Linked DNA regions of Caldimonas brevitalea. Each later gene encodes a partner of the first gene's protein in a complex. Links are inferred from orthologs where the notes say so. Each region holds a gene or a part of one and is shown on either strand. Other genes may lie near its edges. The genes, in order: trxA and trxB.

What was found.
Region 2: the proteins of trxA (region 1) and trxB are in contact, whole or in part, in a crystal structure (PDB 1F6M), measured with the Escherichia coli proteins. The link is inferred for Caldimonas brevitalea from one-to-one orthologs.

What each region holds. Positions count from the first base shown.
Region 1 is NZ_CP011371.1:2,492,428-2,502,493, reverse strand. Bases 3,002-5,719 are described here. They hold trxA (thioredoxin TrxA), read left to right. Parts: upstream 3,002-4,054; coding sequence 4,055-4,384; downstream 4,385-5,719. Other genes in these bases: rho (transcription termination factor Rho), read left to right, coding at 4,625-5,719; AAW51_RS31155 (PD-(D/E)XK nuclease family protein), read right to left, coding at 3,002-3,908. Also shown: AAW51_RS11175 (UvrD-helicase domain-containing protein), read right to left, coding at 1-1,233; more of AAW51_RS31155, read right to left, coding at 1,230-3,001; more of rho, read left to right, coding at 5,720-5,887; AAW51_RS11155 (type B 50S ribosomal protein L31), read left to right, coding at 6,213-6,473; AAW51_RS11150 (hypothetical protein), read left to right, coding at 6,632-8,287; AAW51_RS11145 (MATE family efflux transporter), read left to right, coding at 8,287-9,648; phosphate regulon sensor histidine kinase PhoR, read right to left, coding at 9,683-10,066. UniProt on the Escherichia coli protein: Participates in various redox reactions through the reversible oxidation of its active center dithiol to a disulfide and catalyzes dithiol-disulfide exchange reactions.
Region 2 is NZ_CP011371.1:1,576,018-1,581,438, forward strand. The notes cover bases 1-2,981. They hold trxB (thioredoxin-disulfide reductase), read right to left. Parts: upstream 1,979-2,981; coding sequence 1,022-1,978; downstream 1-1,021. Other genes in these bases: rpmG (50S ribosomal protein L33), read right to left, coding at 202-369; rpmB (50S ribosomal protein L28), read right to left, coding at 399-632; AAW51_RS06875 (Crp/Fnr family transcriptional regulator), read left to right, coding at 2,225-2,893. Outside these bases: AAW51_RS06880 (DNA translocase FtsK), read left to right, coding at 3,006-5,414; outer membrane lipoprotein periplasmic chaperone LolA, read left to right, coding at 5,411-5,421.

The DNA.
Region 1 (10,066 bases):
CCGCGTGTCGAGCCGCTCCAGCACCCAGCCGGCCAGCTCGGCGTCGCGCAGCAGCCGCAGCGCGCAACGTTCCAGGTCGGCCATGTCGGCCAGGCCGCGGGCCCGTTTGAGGCGCGCGTATTCGGCGAGCAGCACGCGCACCAGCCGCACCAGCCGCGCATGTTCCAGGTGGGCCTCTTGCTGGGCCACGGCGCGCCGGATGTCACGCAGGAACGCCACCGCGTCGTCCAGTTCGGGCGCGTCCAGGTGCTTGCGCAGCTCGCCGTCCTTGGTGAACAGGGCGGCCTCGATCGCGCACAAGGCGGCGAGGTCGTTGCCCAGCTCGAGCGCTTGCTGCAGCGCAGCGCCGCACTTTTGCGGCGTGGCCTTGGGCTGCAAGCCCAAGGCAGCGGCCACGCGCTGCAGCAACGGGCCGACGACCGGCGACCGCAGGGTTAGGGCGGGATGCTCGCGGCCGGCGAAACGCTCGTCCATCTCGCCGGCGCTCGGCACGCAGGCGTGCAAGCTGCCGGCGGTGTCTGCCAGCTCGAACTCGAGGCGCTTGTCGAGCACCCCCAGCAGCCAGGTCTGCGCCTGATGGCGCCCGCGTGTGCGCACCAGGGTCTCGAAATCGGCGCGCAGGTCGGCGTCGCCCGCCACTGCCCCGAGGAACTGCCGCCAGGCGGCCGGCTTCAGCTCGTCGACGTTCTCGACCAGCTCGGCCTGAGGCGCCAGGCCCAGCTCGTCGAGCAGCTGCAGCGGAGCCGCCCGCATCAGCTGCGAGAACCAGGCGTGGAAGGTGCGGATCTCGACCGGCTGCTGGCCCGCCAACAGGCGTTCGTACAGGCTGCCGAGCGCGGGGGCCTGGGCCCGCGCCTGGGCCGGCGCGACACCGCGGTCGATCAAGGCACGCACGCGCTCGGCGTCGCCGCACTCGGCAAACTGCGCGAGCCACGACATCAGCCGGTGGCGCATCTCGGCGGCCGCCTTCTTGGTGAAGGTGATGGCGAGGATTTGCTGCGGTTGCAAACCGTCGAGCAGTCCGCGCAAGATGCGCGACACCAGCATCCAGGTCTTGCCGGCACCCGCGCAGGCCTCGACCACCACGCTCTGCGACGGGTCGCACGCCAAGGCATAGAAGCGCTCACGCGTGACCAGTTCGCCGTTGACGCGGTAGGCGGGCCCGAGTGGCGGGTCGGAGGGGCGGCTGGCCTGGGGCGGGTGGGCCGCAGGGGTTTCAACCGGACCGGTCATGCCTGCGCTCCCGTGCCGGACGGCGCTGGGTCCGGCGTTTCCGCCCAGTGGGCCTTGCGACACAGGCCGCGCGCGTCACAGTGTTCGCACAGCGCGCCTTCGCCCAGTGCCGGCAAGGCGGCGCCGGCGGACAGCCGGTCGACATCGTCGGCCAGACCTTGCAGCAGCGTCTGCGCAGTCGCTTCGACGTCGGCATGCTCGATCGACTCGATCTCGCGCCCTTCCATCGCCAGGTACAAGGCGCGCAACGGATGCTGGTGGCCCGGCGCGCCCTGGGCTTGACGCAGCAAGCCGGCATAGAAGGCCAGTTGCGTGTCTTCGAGCGGCTCGCGCTGACGGCGCTTGAGCGCCTCGACGTTGCCGGTCTTGTAGTCGAGGATCAGGGTCGCCGGGCCCTGCTCGCCGCGGACCTGGTCGACCCGGTCCAGCGTGCCGTAGAGCCGGGTCTGCGGCCGCTGCGGCAAGGCCGATTGCAATGGGACTTCACTGCGCAGCACGTGGCCGCCGTTGCGCTCGTGGTTCATCAGCCAATCGATGTATTGCTGCGCCACCCGGCCGAAGCGCAAGGCATAAGGGAGGAAGGCCGCCTCGTCCAGCCCCAGCACCAGCTGCTGTTCGGCCCCGATGCGCAGCAAACGCTGCAGTTCCTGGTCGGCGTCGAGCGGCGCCTCTTCGTGCTGCTGATGGAAGTGCTGCAGCACGGTGTGCAGCCAGGTGCCGTAGTCGCGCCGCTCGACCTCGTCGTCGAGCTCGGGCGTTTCGCGCAGGCCGAGCATGTGCAACGCGAAGAAGCGGTAGGGGCAGTCGCGCAGCGCCTCATAGCTGGTGGCACTGAAGCGTTCGGGCACCAGCGCCGGCGCGCGCGGCGCGCTGGGCCGGGTCGGTGCCGGCTTCACCAGCAGCATCGGGCGCGGGTCTTCCGGGCGCGCCTCGAGCAGGGCCGCGCGGCGGCGTTCGAGCAGCAGCCGCTCGACCAGCACGCTGGCCCCGAGCGGCTCGCCGTCGTGCGAGAGGCGCCACAGCAGGCTGACGCTGGGCTGGCGCACCAGGTGCGCAAAGGCGATGGTCTGCCCCTGCTGGGCGGCCGCGCGCGTCGGCAAGGCGAGCGCCGCCCGCTCGCGCTCGCTGAGCCACAGCGATGCAGGCACCGGGCCGAGGCGTTGTTCGTCACAGCCGGGCATCACGGCCGCGGCGAACGGCCGCAACATCGCACGCGCCAGTGGCGTGATGACGACCTCGGCGTCTTCGGCTGCGGGCGGCATGAAGGCGCCCGCCTCGAGCAGGCTGTCGACCCAGGCGGTGTAGTCGGCGAGGTCCATCGACGTGACGGCCGCTTGCCGTTCGAAAGCCGATTCGGCCGCGAGGCCGTCTCCTGCCACGTCGAGCCGCAAGGCTTCGAGCACCTCGCGTCCGGCGTCGTCCTCGGCCAGCGTCGTCCAGGCGCCGCAGGCCTGCAGGGCCGCTTGCAGCCGGGCGTTCCAGTCCGCCAGGCGGACGCGCCGCGGTTCCGCGCCGAGCTGGGCACGCAAGGCCACGACGCGTTGCCAAAGGGCCAGGGCTGGCGCTGGCAGACGCGCCTCGACGACCTCGCTCAACAGCGCCCATCGATGGCGGCGCACCGCTTGTTCGAGCCCGGCCTCGGCACCGGCCGGCAGCTCACCGTCCCACGCCGTGAAGGTCGACTTGAGCCAGTCCAGCAGGTCGTCGGTGCTGGCGCGATAACGTGCCAGCGCGAGCAGCCCGGCGACACACGCACCGGCCCGCGTGGTGGACAGCCGCCAGCCCGTCTCGTCGCGCAAGGCGACTCCGCGGCGTTCCAGCAGGGCCCGCAGCCGGCGCACCAGCACCCGGTCTTGCGCAATCACCGCCACCGGCGCCTGGCCGGCCGACAGATGCGTCAACACCTGGGCGGCCGCCACCTGCGCCTCCTGCTCGAAGTCGGCGCACTGCAGGATCTGCACATCGGGGGCGGCCGCGGCGAAAGGTGCTTGTGCGTCGGGGTCGGTTTCGATGCTCAGCTGCGGCGCGTCGGCCTGCGCCAGCAGGGACAGCGCCAACGGCTCGGGTTCGCCGGCCTTGACCAGCACCCAGCCGCCAGCCCGCACGTCGAACAGCGCGTCCGCCGGGCCGACGTCCTGCAGCGCGGCCCATTCGAGCGCGACACGCGCCAGCGCGGCCTCGGTCGCCGCCGGCCCCAACGGCGGCGGCAGCGCCTCGCGCGCTTGATCCCAGTAGGCCGGACGGCGCGCCGGCATCAGCGCATGCGCCGCGTGCAGCATCTGGTGCGCCATCTCGACCACGCCGCGCACCCAGTGCTCGAACAGGGCCGGATCGGCGCGGCGCACCGGCTGAGCCCAGCTCAGCTCGCCCAGCAAGCGCGCCGCCGCGAGCCGGTCAGCGGCCACATCGCCGCTGGGCCCCTCGGGCGCCTGAGGACGCGCCGGCAGTGCGTCGCGCAGCGTCTGGGTGGTTTCGAAGCGGGGCATCCAGCCGGCGCCAGCCAGGCGTGCCCAGGCGTTGCGCGCGAGCGGCAGGTGCTGCGCAAACGGCAGCAACACCAGCAATTCCCGCTGCGGCACGGCATGCGCTTGCGCGAAGGCGCGAACCCGCTGGACGATGGCAGGCCAGGGATCGGTGCAGGACGCACCCAGGGACCAGTTTTCTCGCACCGACATGCCGACTGCTCTCGAGTACCTGTGAGAAAAAGGATATCCCTGCGATAGAAAGACTTCAGACCACCCCCGCAGGCCCCGGGAGGGTTTGTGTCAGAATCATTGTGCCTTTGTCGGAGCATGGCTTCGACCCATCCGAGGACCGAATAATGAGCAGCGAGCTGATCAAACACATCTCCGACGCGTCGTTTGACGCCGACGTCCTGCAGGCCGACAAGCCGGTGCTGGTGGACTACTGGGCCGAATGGTGCGGCCCTTGCAAGATGATCGCCCCCATCCTGGACGAAGTGGCCAAGGATTATGACGGCCGGCTCGCGATCGCCAAGATGAACGTCGACGAAAACCGCGAAGTGCCGTCCAAATTCGGCATCCGCGGCATTCCGACCCTGATGTTGTTCAAGGGCGGCCAGCTCGCCGCCACCAAGGTCGGCGCTTTGTCGAAAGCGCAGTTGACGGCCTTCCTCGACGGTCATCTATAATTTCTGCCAATGCATCGGGAGTCGCGGCCACAAGCCCGGTTCCCGGTAGCACAAGTTTCGCCACTACGCACCTCGTTCGCCGCGTAGTTTCGGCCCCCAACTCCAGCGTCTTCAGACTCGCGCTCGTCGCAGTCCTGCGCCAGTTCTCGCGGCATCCGTCCGGTCGGGCTGCGAGCGCCGCCGAAGTCCATCCAGACGTCGCCGTTGGCAGTGCGGCGTCAACGACAAGGGTATTCACCCATGCAACTATCCGAACTCAAAGTCCTTCACGTCTCGGAACTCATCAAGATGGCCGAGTCGCTGGAGATCGAGAACACCAGCCGCATGCGCAAGCAGGAGCTGATGTTCGCGATCATGAAGCGGCGCGCCAAGCAGGGCGAGCAGATCTTCGGCGACGGCGTGCTCGAGGTCTTGCCGGACGGTTTTGGCTTCCTGCGCTCTCCCGAGACGAGCTATCTGGCCAGCACCGACGACATTTATCTGTCGCCCAGCCAGATCCGGCGCTTCAACCTCCACACCGGTGACGCCATCGAAGGCGAAGTCCGCGTGCCCAAGGACGGCGAGCGCTATTTTGCGCTGGTGAAGGTCGACCGCGTGAACGGTCTGACGCCCGAGGAGAACAAGCACAAGATCATGTTCGAGAACTTGACGCCGCTGTTCCCGAAGGAGCAGTTCAAGCTCGAACGCGAGATCAAGTCCGAAGAGAACATCACCGGCCGTATCGTCGACCTGATCGCACCGATCGGCAAAGGCCAGCGGGCTTTGCTGGTGGCGCCGCCCAAGAGCGGCAAGACCGTGATGATGCAGCACCTCGCGCACGCCATCATCGCCAACCACCCCGATGTCTACCTGATCGTGCTGCTCGTCGACGAGCGGCCCGAGGAAGTGACCGAAATGCAGCGCACCGTGCGCGGCGAGGTCATCAGCTCGACCTTCGACGAGCCGGCGGCGCGCCACGTGCAAGTCGCCGAGATGGTGATCGAGCGTGCCAAGCGCCTGGTCGAGTTGAAGAAGGACGTGGTGATCCTGCTCGATTCGATCACCCGTCTGGCGCGTGCGTACAACAACGTGCTGCCCTCGTCGGGCAAGGTGTTGACCGGCGGTGTCGACGCCAACGCGCTGCAGCGGCCCAAACGCTTCTTCGGCGCGGCCCGCAACATCGAGGAAGGCGGCTCGCTGACCATCATCGGCACCGCGCTGGTCGACACCGGCAGCCGCATGGACGAGGTGATCTACGAAGAGTTCAAGGGCACCGGCAACTGCGAGATCCACATGGACCGTCGCATGGCCGAGAAGCGCGTCTACCCGTCCATCCTGCTGAACAAGTCGGGCACGCGTCGCGAAGAGCTGCTGCTCAAGCCCGAGATCCTGCAAAAGACCTGGATCCTGCGCAAGCTGCTCTACCCGATGGACGAGATCGAGGCGATGGAGTTCATCCTCGACAAGATGAAGTCGACGAAGACCAATCTGGACTTCTTCGACATGATGCGCCGCGGCGGCTGAAACGCCGGGGGCATCGAGCGGAAAAGGCCGGGCGACCGGCCTTTTCTGTTTTCCGCTTTACAGGGCGCGATTTCCGCGGCCTGCCGGCGCGGCGGAATCTCGGGTCGGCACCCGGCGGGTCCGCCCCGCTGCCCGCCCCTTTACAACGCCGCCGCTGGCGAGCCTCCCCGAGGGGAGTGTGCAGTCCTTGCGCTCCCCGGGCTCCTGGGCCCTGGATAAGTTGTTGATCTCCATGGCATAATCCGCGGTTTTCCGCTTCCGGAAAGTGCCTCGAAAGGGTCGAGGTGGCTCCCGGCGCATAGGATCAGCGAAAGAGAGCGATCGCATGAAAGAAGGCATCCACCCCAACTACCGCGAAGTGTGCTTCGTGGATCTGTCCAACGGCTTCAAGTTCGTGACCCGTTCTTGCGCTCAGACCAAAGAAACCGTCAAGATGGATGACGGTCGCGAGCTGCCGCTGTTCAAGCTGGAAACCACCAGCGAGTCGCACCCCTTCTACACCGGCACGCAAAAGAGCGTGGACTCGCTCGGCGGCCGCGTCGAGAAGTTCCGCAACAAGTTTGCGCGCGTGGGCATCAAGAAGTAAGCAGCGTCGTATCGTCTGCAAGAGGGCAGCCAGGGTAACCGGCTGCCCTTTTTGTTTGCGGCGTGCCCAAGCCCCGGGCGTCGCCCGCCCGGCGTACGCGCCAATTTGCTGCATCATCCCGGCTTTGCGACTGCCGACCGCCCTGCACCCCCCTTCACGTGAATCACCCTAGCCCCGCCATCGTCACGCAACGCGCCGCGCAACGCCTGCCGCGCCTGCCGCTGCTGTTGCTCTGCGCCGCCTATGTGCTGCCCGGACTGTTCGGACGTGACCCCTGGCGCAGCGCCGACGTGACCGCGTTCGGCTTCATGCACAGCCTCGCCACGGGCCGCAGCGACCTGTGGCATCCGCTGGTCGGCGGTTTGCCGCCCGAAGGCGGGCTGCTGCCGTATTGGCTGGGCGCCGGCTTCATCCGGCTGTTCGCCGACGTGCTCGACCCGGCGCTGGCCGCGCGCATTCCCTTCGCCCTGCTGCTGGTCGGCGTGCTGCTGTTGACCTGGTACACCTGCTACCACCTGGCCCGCACGCAGGCAGCCCAGCCGGTGTCGTTCGCGTTCGGCGGCGAAGCCACCCCGGTGGACTATGCGCGAGCGATTGCCGACGGTGCCGTGCTCGCGCTGCTCGCGACGCTCGGGCTGCTGCAACTGGGCCACGAAACCACGCCCGAGCTGCTGCAGCTCAGCGGCGTCACGTTGTTCATCTACGCGCTGGCCGCCAGCGGCGTCCGCAGCCTCAAGCCCCGGGTGGCGGTGCTGACGGCGCTGCCGTTGATGGCCGGCAGCGGCGCGCCCAACATCGCGGTGTTTCTCGGGCTGGTGGGCCTGTCGGTGTGCTGGATGTCGCACGATGCGCAAACGCGCCGTTTCGTCACCTGGGTGGCCGCAGCCCTGCTGCTGGCAGCGCTGACCGCCACCACCTTCGATGCCTGGGCCTGGAAGGCCGACCCGCGGCCCCAGCTGCGCCAGGTGTTGCGCCTGCTGGCCTGGTTTACCTGGCCCGCCTGGCCGCTGGTGGCGTGGACCTTGTGGGTGTGGCGGCGCCATTGGCTCAAGCGGCATATCGCCGTGCCACTGTTCACCGCACTGATCGCGCTGGTGGCCTGTGTCGTGATGAACGGCTCGGACCGTGCCTTGATGCTGGCCCTGCCGTCGCTGGCGGTGCTGGCCGGCTTTTCGCTGCCGACCCTGCGCCGTGGGGTGGCGTCGGCGATCGACTGGTTTTCGGTCTTCTTCTTCAGTTTCTGCGCGCTGACGATCTGGGTCATCTATTTGTCGATGCACACCAACGTGCCGGCCAAACCCGCGGCGAATATCGCCCGCCTCGCGCCCGGCTTCGAGCCCCTGTTTTCGGTGCCGGCGCTGGTGTTCGCGGTGGCCGGTACGCTGGCATGGCTGTGGCTGGTGCGCTGGCGTGCCGGCCGCAATCGCGAAGAGCTGTGGCGCAGCCTGGTGCTGCCGGCCAGCGGCGTCGCGCTGGGCTGGCTGCTGCTGATGACGCTGTGGTTGCCGGCACTCGACTACGGCCGCAGCGAACGGCCTCTGGTGCAACGGCTGAGCCGCTACCTGCCCTACGGCGTGTGCCTCGAGGCGCACGGCCTGCCGCGCAGCGAGATGGCGGCGCTCGAGGTGCACGGCGGGTTTCAGGTCTATGCGAGCCATGCGCTGTATCCGCCACGCTGTGACTATCTGCTGGTGCGGGGCGGCCGCAGTGCACCCGAGCCGGGCGGCTGGACGCTGCTCGGGCGTGCCCAGCGGCCAACCGACCGGAGCGACTTCACCTACGTCTTCCGCCGCCACGGCGCGGACGAGGACTGATGCCGGCGCTGCGTCGCATCGCCCGTGACGCCGCCACCATCCTGGTGGGCCAGCTGGCGACCATCGGTTTCGGCGTGGCCGACACCATCATGGCGGGCCGCCACGCCAGCGTCGACCTGGCGGCCTTGTCGATCGGCGCGGCGATCTACATCAGCGTCTATGTGGGCGCGAGCGGCGTGGTGCAGGCCCTGATTCCGGTGGTGGGCCACCACCGCGGCGCGCAGCAGGACCAGGAGGTCGGAGAGGCCTTCCGCCAGACCGTCTACCTCGCCTTGCTACTCGGCTTGCCAGGGCTGCTGCTGATGCGCTCGCCCGACGTGGTGCTGGCCCTCACCGGCGCGCCTCCGGACGTGGCGGCCCGGGTGCGCGACTATCTCGGCTGGCTGGCCTTCGGCATGCCGCTGGCCTTGCTGTTTCGCTGCTACACCAGTCTCAACCAGGGCATCTCCAAGCCGCTGCTGGTCACGGCGCTGCAACTCGGGGCGCTGGCGCTCAAGCTGCCCCTGAACGCCTGGCTGATCTTCGGCGGGGCCGGCCTGCCGGCGCTGGGCATCGAAGGTTGCGGCATCGCGACGCTGCTGATCAATGCCGCGTTGGTGCTGGTGGGCGCCACGATGTTGTGGCGGCACCCGATCTACCGACCGTTTTCCCTCTGGACCGGCTGGCATGGACCGCGCTGGTCGGTCCAGAAAGAACTGCTGCGGCTCGGGCTGCCTGCGGGCGCCAGCTACTTCGTCGAAGTCACCGCCTTCACGCTGATGGCGCTGTTCATCGCCCGCTTCGGCACCAACGCCCTGGGCGGGCACCAGATCGTGGCCAACCTGGCCAGCGTGATGTACATGCTGCCGCTGTCGATCGCGATCGCCACCGGTGCACAGGTGTCGCAGTTGCGCGGCGCGGGCGAGGTCGCCGCGGCACGCCGGGCCGGCTGGCAAGGCATCGCGCTGGCGGTGGGCTTGTCGGTGCTGCTCGGCGGTCTCGTGTTCGCGCTGCGGCCCTGGCTGGTGGCGGTCTACAGCCGCGACCCGGTGGTGCGCGATGCCGCGGCGGCGCTGTTCGTCTACATCGCGCTGTACCAGCTGTTCGACGCCACCCAGGTCAACGCGGCCTTCGCGCTGCGGTCCTTCCGCGTGGCGCTGCTGCCGGCCGCCGTCTATGTCGTCGCCTCGTGGGGCTTGGGACTGGGCGGCGGTTATGCGCTGGCCTTCAACGTCGGCGGTGAGGTGCCCGCGATCCTGCACGGCGCGAGCGGCTTCTGGTTCGGCAATTTGACGGCGCTGGGGCTGGTGTCGGTGGTGTTGACGCTGCTGTACCGGCGCGTGGCCAAAGCCGCAGTGGCCATGCCGGGCAGCGTGGGATAGCGCCCGCACCGCAGCAGCGCCCCGGCGTGCAAAGCTACTGCGACCCGACGTCGGCCACGCTCGGCGCCGGGGCGGGCTCGGCCTGGGCCGGGCGCACGCGCAGCGACGGGAAGATCAGCCTGAACTGCGAGCCCTTGCCGGGTTCGCTCTCGACGTCCAGCTCGCCGCCGTGGCGTTGGATCACATGCTTCACAATGGACAGGCCCAGGCCAGTCCCGCCGGTCTCGCGGGAGCGGCTGCCGTCGACCCGGTAGAAGCGCTCGGTGAGGCGGGGAATGTGTTCTTTCTCGATGCCGATGCCGCTGTCCCGGACGCAGAACTCGCCGCTGCCATTGGAGCTGGTCAACCAGTGCACGTGCACGCTGCCGCCATCGGGCGTGTAGCGGATGGCATTCGTGACGAGGTTGGTCAGGGCGCT
Region 2 (5,421 bases), 920 kb from region 1 along the record:
GTGCCGCGCTGGGCTGGCAGCGAGTCGGGAGCAGGCGACAAGGAAGGGCCGGTCGGGCCCTGCCCATCCTGGCACCGCGCACGGGCTCCCGCTCCCGCTCATGGACCCCGTCAGGCTGAGGCCGGACCGCGGGCCCACAAACAAAAAACCCGCCGGGCCGAAGCCGGGCGGGTTGAGCCAACAAGGGCAGCGACAGCCGAATTACTTCAGCTTCACTTCCTTGTAGGCGACGTGCTTGCGAGCCTTGGGATCGAACTTCATGATCTCCATCTTCTCGGGCGTCGTCTTCTTGTTCTTGGTGGTCGTGTAGAAGTGACCCGTGCCTGCGGTCGACTCCAGCTTGATCTTTTCGCGAGCGGTCTTGGCCATGGTGTTTGCTCCTTAAGCGGCGGCGGCGATCAGAGCTCGCCCTTGGCACGCAGGTCGGCGACGACCTGGTCGATGCCGACCTTGTCGATCAGGCGCAGCGCGGCGTTGCTCACGCGCAGGCGCACCCAGCGGTTTTCGCTCTCGACCCAGAAGCGGCGGTACTGCAGGTTCGGCAGGAAGCGGCGCTTCGTTTTGTTGTTGGCGTGGGACACATTGTTGCCCACCATCGGGCGCTTGCCCGTAACTTGACAGACGCGTGCCATGACGCTTCTCCGTTTCAATCTCGGTTCAGATTTGACGCCTAGAGCAGGCGGCCCGGGTGTAAAACACGGGACCGAGCCGCTTGGTGGACGCCCTTCGAAGGCTTCGCGTGCTGCATTCGTTTTTTGGCATCAGGCAGGCCACGTGGAAGGACTCGGCAGGGGCTCGAAGAGGGCTTGCGCGCCTCTTGCGGGGGCTGCTGTCGTGCTGTAGCCCCACCCTTTACACTCATCCTTCACCGCGCACCTGCCAACCCGCCCACCGCTTGCGCGGAACGATTGAGGCAAAGCCAGTATCGGCAAAGACGGCGATTATAGCGGGAAAACCGCCGCTCCCGCCAGTCAGGCCCCGAGGCCGCGCCAGCGGCCGCCGCTGGCGGCCGGCGCACGCCTCAAACCTGGCCGCCTTGCTCCAGGAAACGCTGGGCGTCGAGCGCGGCCATGCAGCCCGTCCCGGCGCTGGTGATGGCCTGGCGGTAGACATGATCCTGCACGTCGCCCGCCGCGAACACGCCGGGCACGCTGGTCATCGTCGCGAAGCCGTTCAGGCCGGTGCGGGTCAGGATGTAGCCGTCCTTCATCTCGATCTGGCCCTTGAAGATGTCGGTGTTGGGCTGGTGGCCGATGGCGATGAAACAACCCTTGAGCGCAATGTCTTCGGTGCTGTTGTCGTTGACGTTGCGCACCCGCACGCCGGTCACGCCAGAGGCGTCGCCCAGCACCTCGTCGAGCACCGAGTGCAGCTTCAGCTCGATCTTGCCGGCTTGCACCTTCTCGGCCACCTTGTCGATCAGGATGGCCTCGGCGCGGAATTTGTCGCGCCGGTGGATCAGGGTCACCTTGCGCGCGATGTTGGACAGGTACAGCGCCTCCTCGACCGCGGTGTTGCCGCCGCCGACCACGCAGACGTCCTGGTCGCGGTAGAAAAAGCCGTCACAGGTGGCGCAGCCGCTCACACCGCGACCCATGAAGGCCTCCTCGGAGGGCAGGCCGAGGTATTTGGCCGAGGCGCCGGTCGCGATGATCAGCGTGTCGCAGGTGTATTCGCCGGCGTCACCCTTGAGCCGGAACGGCCGCTGCCCCAGCGAGACCTCGTTGATGTGGTCGAACACGATCTCGGTGTTGAAACGCTCGGCATGCTGCTGGAAGCGCTGCATCAGGTCGGGGCCCATCACGCCGGCCACGTCGGCCGGCCAGTTGTCGACCTCGGTCGTCGTCATCAACTGCCCGCCTTGCGCCATCCCGGTCACCAGCATCGGCTTCAGATTGGCGCGCGCGGCGTAGATGGCGGCGGTGTAGCCGGCGGGGCCGGAACCGAGGATCAGGACTTGGGCGTGTTTGGGCGTCATGCTGCTGCAGGCGCTTGCGCGCCAGTGGTGTCGTTGCTCGGGTGGTACCCCCTGCTGCGAAGCCGCTGCTTCAGGTAGAGTCCCCGCTGTGAGATATCTCACAGCGTGCAGAAAGGCGTGCCACGATTCCCGGCAGATGGGGCCTGAAGGCCCCACCGCAAGCCGCGATTGTAAGAAACGCCGGTGGCCGATGTGCGGAACGGGCTTTGCCCGGGAAGCCGAGACATAACGCAGAAGGTGATCTGTATGGCGATGCTGTCTAACCTGGACCTGATTCGACGCGTACCCTTGTTTTCGATGTTGACCAGTACCCAGGCCGAAGCCGTTGCAGAAGGCGTGGTCAAGCGGCGCTACCGGCGCGGCGAAATCATCGTCGAGCAAGGGCGCAAATCGAATGCCCTGTTCATACTTCTGACGGGCCGCGCGCGGGTCCTGACCGCCGACGCCCGCGGCCGCGAGGTGATCCTCGCGATGCTGCATCCCGGCGACTACGTCGGCGAGATGAGTTTGATCGACAACGAGCCGCACTCGGCCACGGTGCGTGCCGAGGTGCAGACCGACGTGCTGGTGCTCGGCCGCCCCGAGTTCGCCCGCTGCCTGCCGGAGAATTCCAGCCTGTCCTACGCCATCATGCGCGGCCTGGTGTCGCGCTTGCGTGCGGCCGACCGGCAGATCGAATCGCTGGCGCTGCTCGACGTCTACGGCCGCGTGGCCCGCACGCTGCTCGACATGGCCGAGGAAAGCAATGGCTCGCTGCTGATCCGCAACAAGGTCTCGCGCCAGGACCTGGCCAAGATCGTCGGCGCCTCGCGCGAGATGGTCAGCCGGGTCATGAAAGACCTCGAAGAGCGGCAGTACGTCGAGACCCAGCCGGACGGCTCGGTGGTGATCAAAGAACGTCTGCAGGTCGGCTGAAGCCGCCTGAGCCCTCGAGCCCACCCCCGGGCTGCAGCCCGGCCGCCACGAATGGTGCCGAGTTGTAGCCGAATGTGGTGTGGACGCCACGCGGTTGATTCACAATCCGCGCATGGCATTTCCTCTTGGCTCTCTCGGGGGTGATCCGGCCCCGGCCCCCACCACCGGCCCCGCCACGGGCTCCAACTCAGGCCGCGGCAGTTCCGCGGCGTACACCCGCGCGCCCAAGGCCACGCCCTCCGCCGCGGCGCCCGTGCCGACGCCCCGGTGGCGTGTCCAGCTCACGGCCTTCCTCGGCGCGCTCGGGCTGGTGCTGTTGCTGCTGGCCATGCTGACGCATTCGAGCGCGGATGCGGCCTGGTCGACCACCGGCGACGGCAGCGGGCTGCACAACGCGGCCGGCGTGCTCGGCGCCTGGGTGTCTGACCTGTTGTTTTTCCTGTTCGGTTTCTCGGCCTGGTGGCTGGTGCTGGTGGCCGCGCGCGCCTGGCTGAGCTCGTTGGCGCGGTTGCTGCGCAGCGACGACGCGCCGGCGGCCGACACCAGTGGCCGTCCGCCGGTCTGGTTGTTCTGGGTCGGCGTGGTCGCCCTGCTGAGCGCGAGCTGCAGCCTGGAATGGACCCGGCTCTACCACCTCGAAGCCTATCTGCCCGGCCACGCCGGAGGCGTGCTCGGCCATGCGCTGGGCGCCGGCAGCATGCGGCTGCTCGGCTTCGCCGGCTCCGGCGTGTGGTGGATCTCGCTGCTGGTCGCCGGTGTCTCGATGGCCCTGCGCTTTTCGTGGGTGCGGGCGGCCGAGCGGCTGGGCGGCTGGATCGACAGCTGGCGCGTCAAGCGCGAAGTGCGTCGCGAGATCAAGGAAGACCTGCGGCTGGGCGAGAAGGCCAGCAAGGAGCGCCAGCAGGTGGTCGAGGTCGAGCGCCACGTGATCGAGGACCACCCGCCCATCCTGATCGAGCCGCCGGTGGTGGAGGTGCCGAAGTCGCAGCGGGTCGTCAAGGAACGGCAGAAGCCCTTGTTCTCGGAACTGACCGACACCAAGCTGCCGCAGGTCGACCTGCTCGACGCGGCGCCCGGCAAGCTCGAGACGGTGACGCCCGAGACGCTCGAAATGACCTCGCGGCTGATCGAGAAGAAGCTGAAGGATTTCGGCGTCGAGGTGCGGGTTGTGGCGGCGTCGCCCGGCCCGGTCATCACCCGCTACGAGATCGAGCCCGCCACTGGCGTGAAGGGCTCGCAGATCGTCAACCTGGCCAAGGACCTGGCCCGGTCGCTGAGCCTGGTTAGCATTCGCGTGGTCGAGACCATCCCCGGCAAGAACCTGATGGCCCTGGAGCTGCCGAACGCCAAGCGGCAGAGCATCCGGCTGGCCGAGATCCTCGGCTCGCAGGTCTACAACGACGCGCAGTCGATGCTGACCATGGGGCTGGGCAAGGACATCGTCGGCCACCCGGTCACGGCCGACCTGGCCCGCATGCCCCATTTGCTGGTCGCGGGTACCACCGGCTCGGGCAAGTCGGTCGGGATCAACGCCATGATTTTGTCGCTGCTGTACAAGGCCGAAGCACGCGACGTGCGGCTGATCCTGATCGACCCGAAGATGCTCGAGATGGCGATGTACGAGGGCATTCCGCACCTGCTCGCCCCGGTCGTCACCGACATGAAGCAGGCCAGCAACGCGCTCAACTGGTGTGTCGGCGAGATGGAGCGCCGCTACAAGCTGATGAGCAAGCTGGGCGTGCGCAACCTGGCCGGCTACAACAAGAAGATCGCCGACGCCCACGAGCGCGGCGAAAAGATCAGCAATCCGTTCAGCCTGACGCCCGAAGAGCCCGAACCGCTCGACCGCCTGCCCTTCGTGGTGGTGGTGATCGACGAGCTGGCCGACCTGATGATGGTGGTCGGCAAGAAGATCGAAGAGCTGATCGCGCGCCTGGCGCAGAAGGCGCGCGCGGCCGGCATCCATTTGATCCTGGCGACGCAGCGGCCGAGCGTGGACGTCATCACCGGCCTGATCAAGGCCAACATCCCGACCCGTATCGCCTTCCAGGTGTCCAGCAAGATCGACTCGCGCACCATCCTCGACCAGATGGGCGCCGAGGCGCTGCTGGGGCAGGGCGACATGCTCTACCTCGCGCCTGGCACGGGGCTGCCAGTGCGTGTCCACGGCGCCTTCGTCAGCGACGAAGAGGTGCACCGCGTGGTCGAATACCTCAAGAGCCAGGGCGAGCCGAACTACATCGAAGGCATCCTCGAAGGCGGGACGCTGGAGGGTGAGGGCGGTGCCGCGGGCGAGGGCGGTGAAGGTGGTGGCGACGGCGAGGCCGACCCGATGTACGACCAGGCCGTCGCGGTGGTGTTGCAGCACAAGCGCGCGTCGATCTCGCTGGTACAGCGCCACCTCCGCATCGGTTACAACCGCGCTGCCCGACTGCTGGAACAAATGGAAAAGTCCGGGCTCGTATCTAGCATGTCCACCAACGGCAACCGGGACATCCTGGCGCCGAATCGAGAAGAATGAAGAAGCC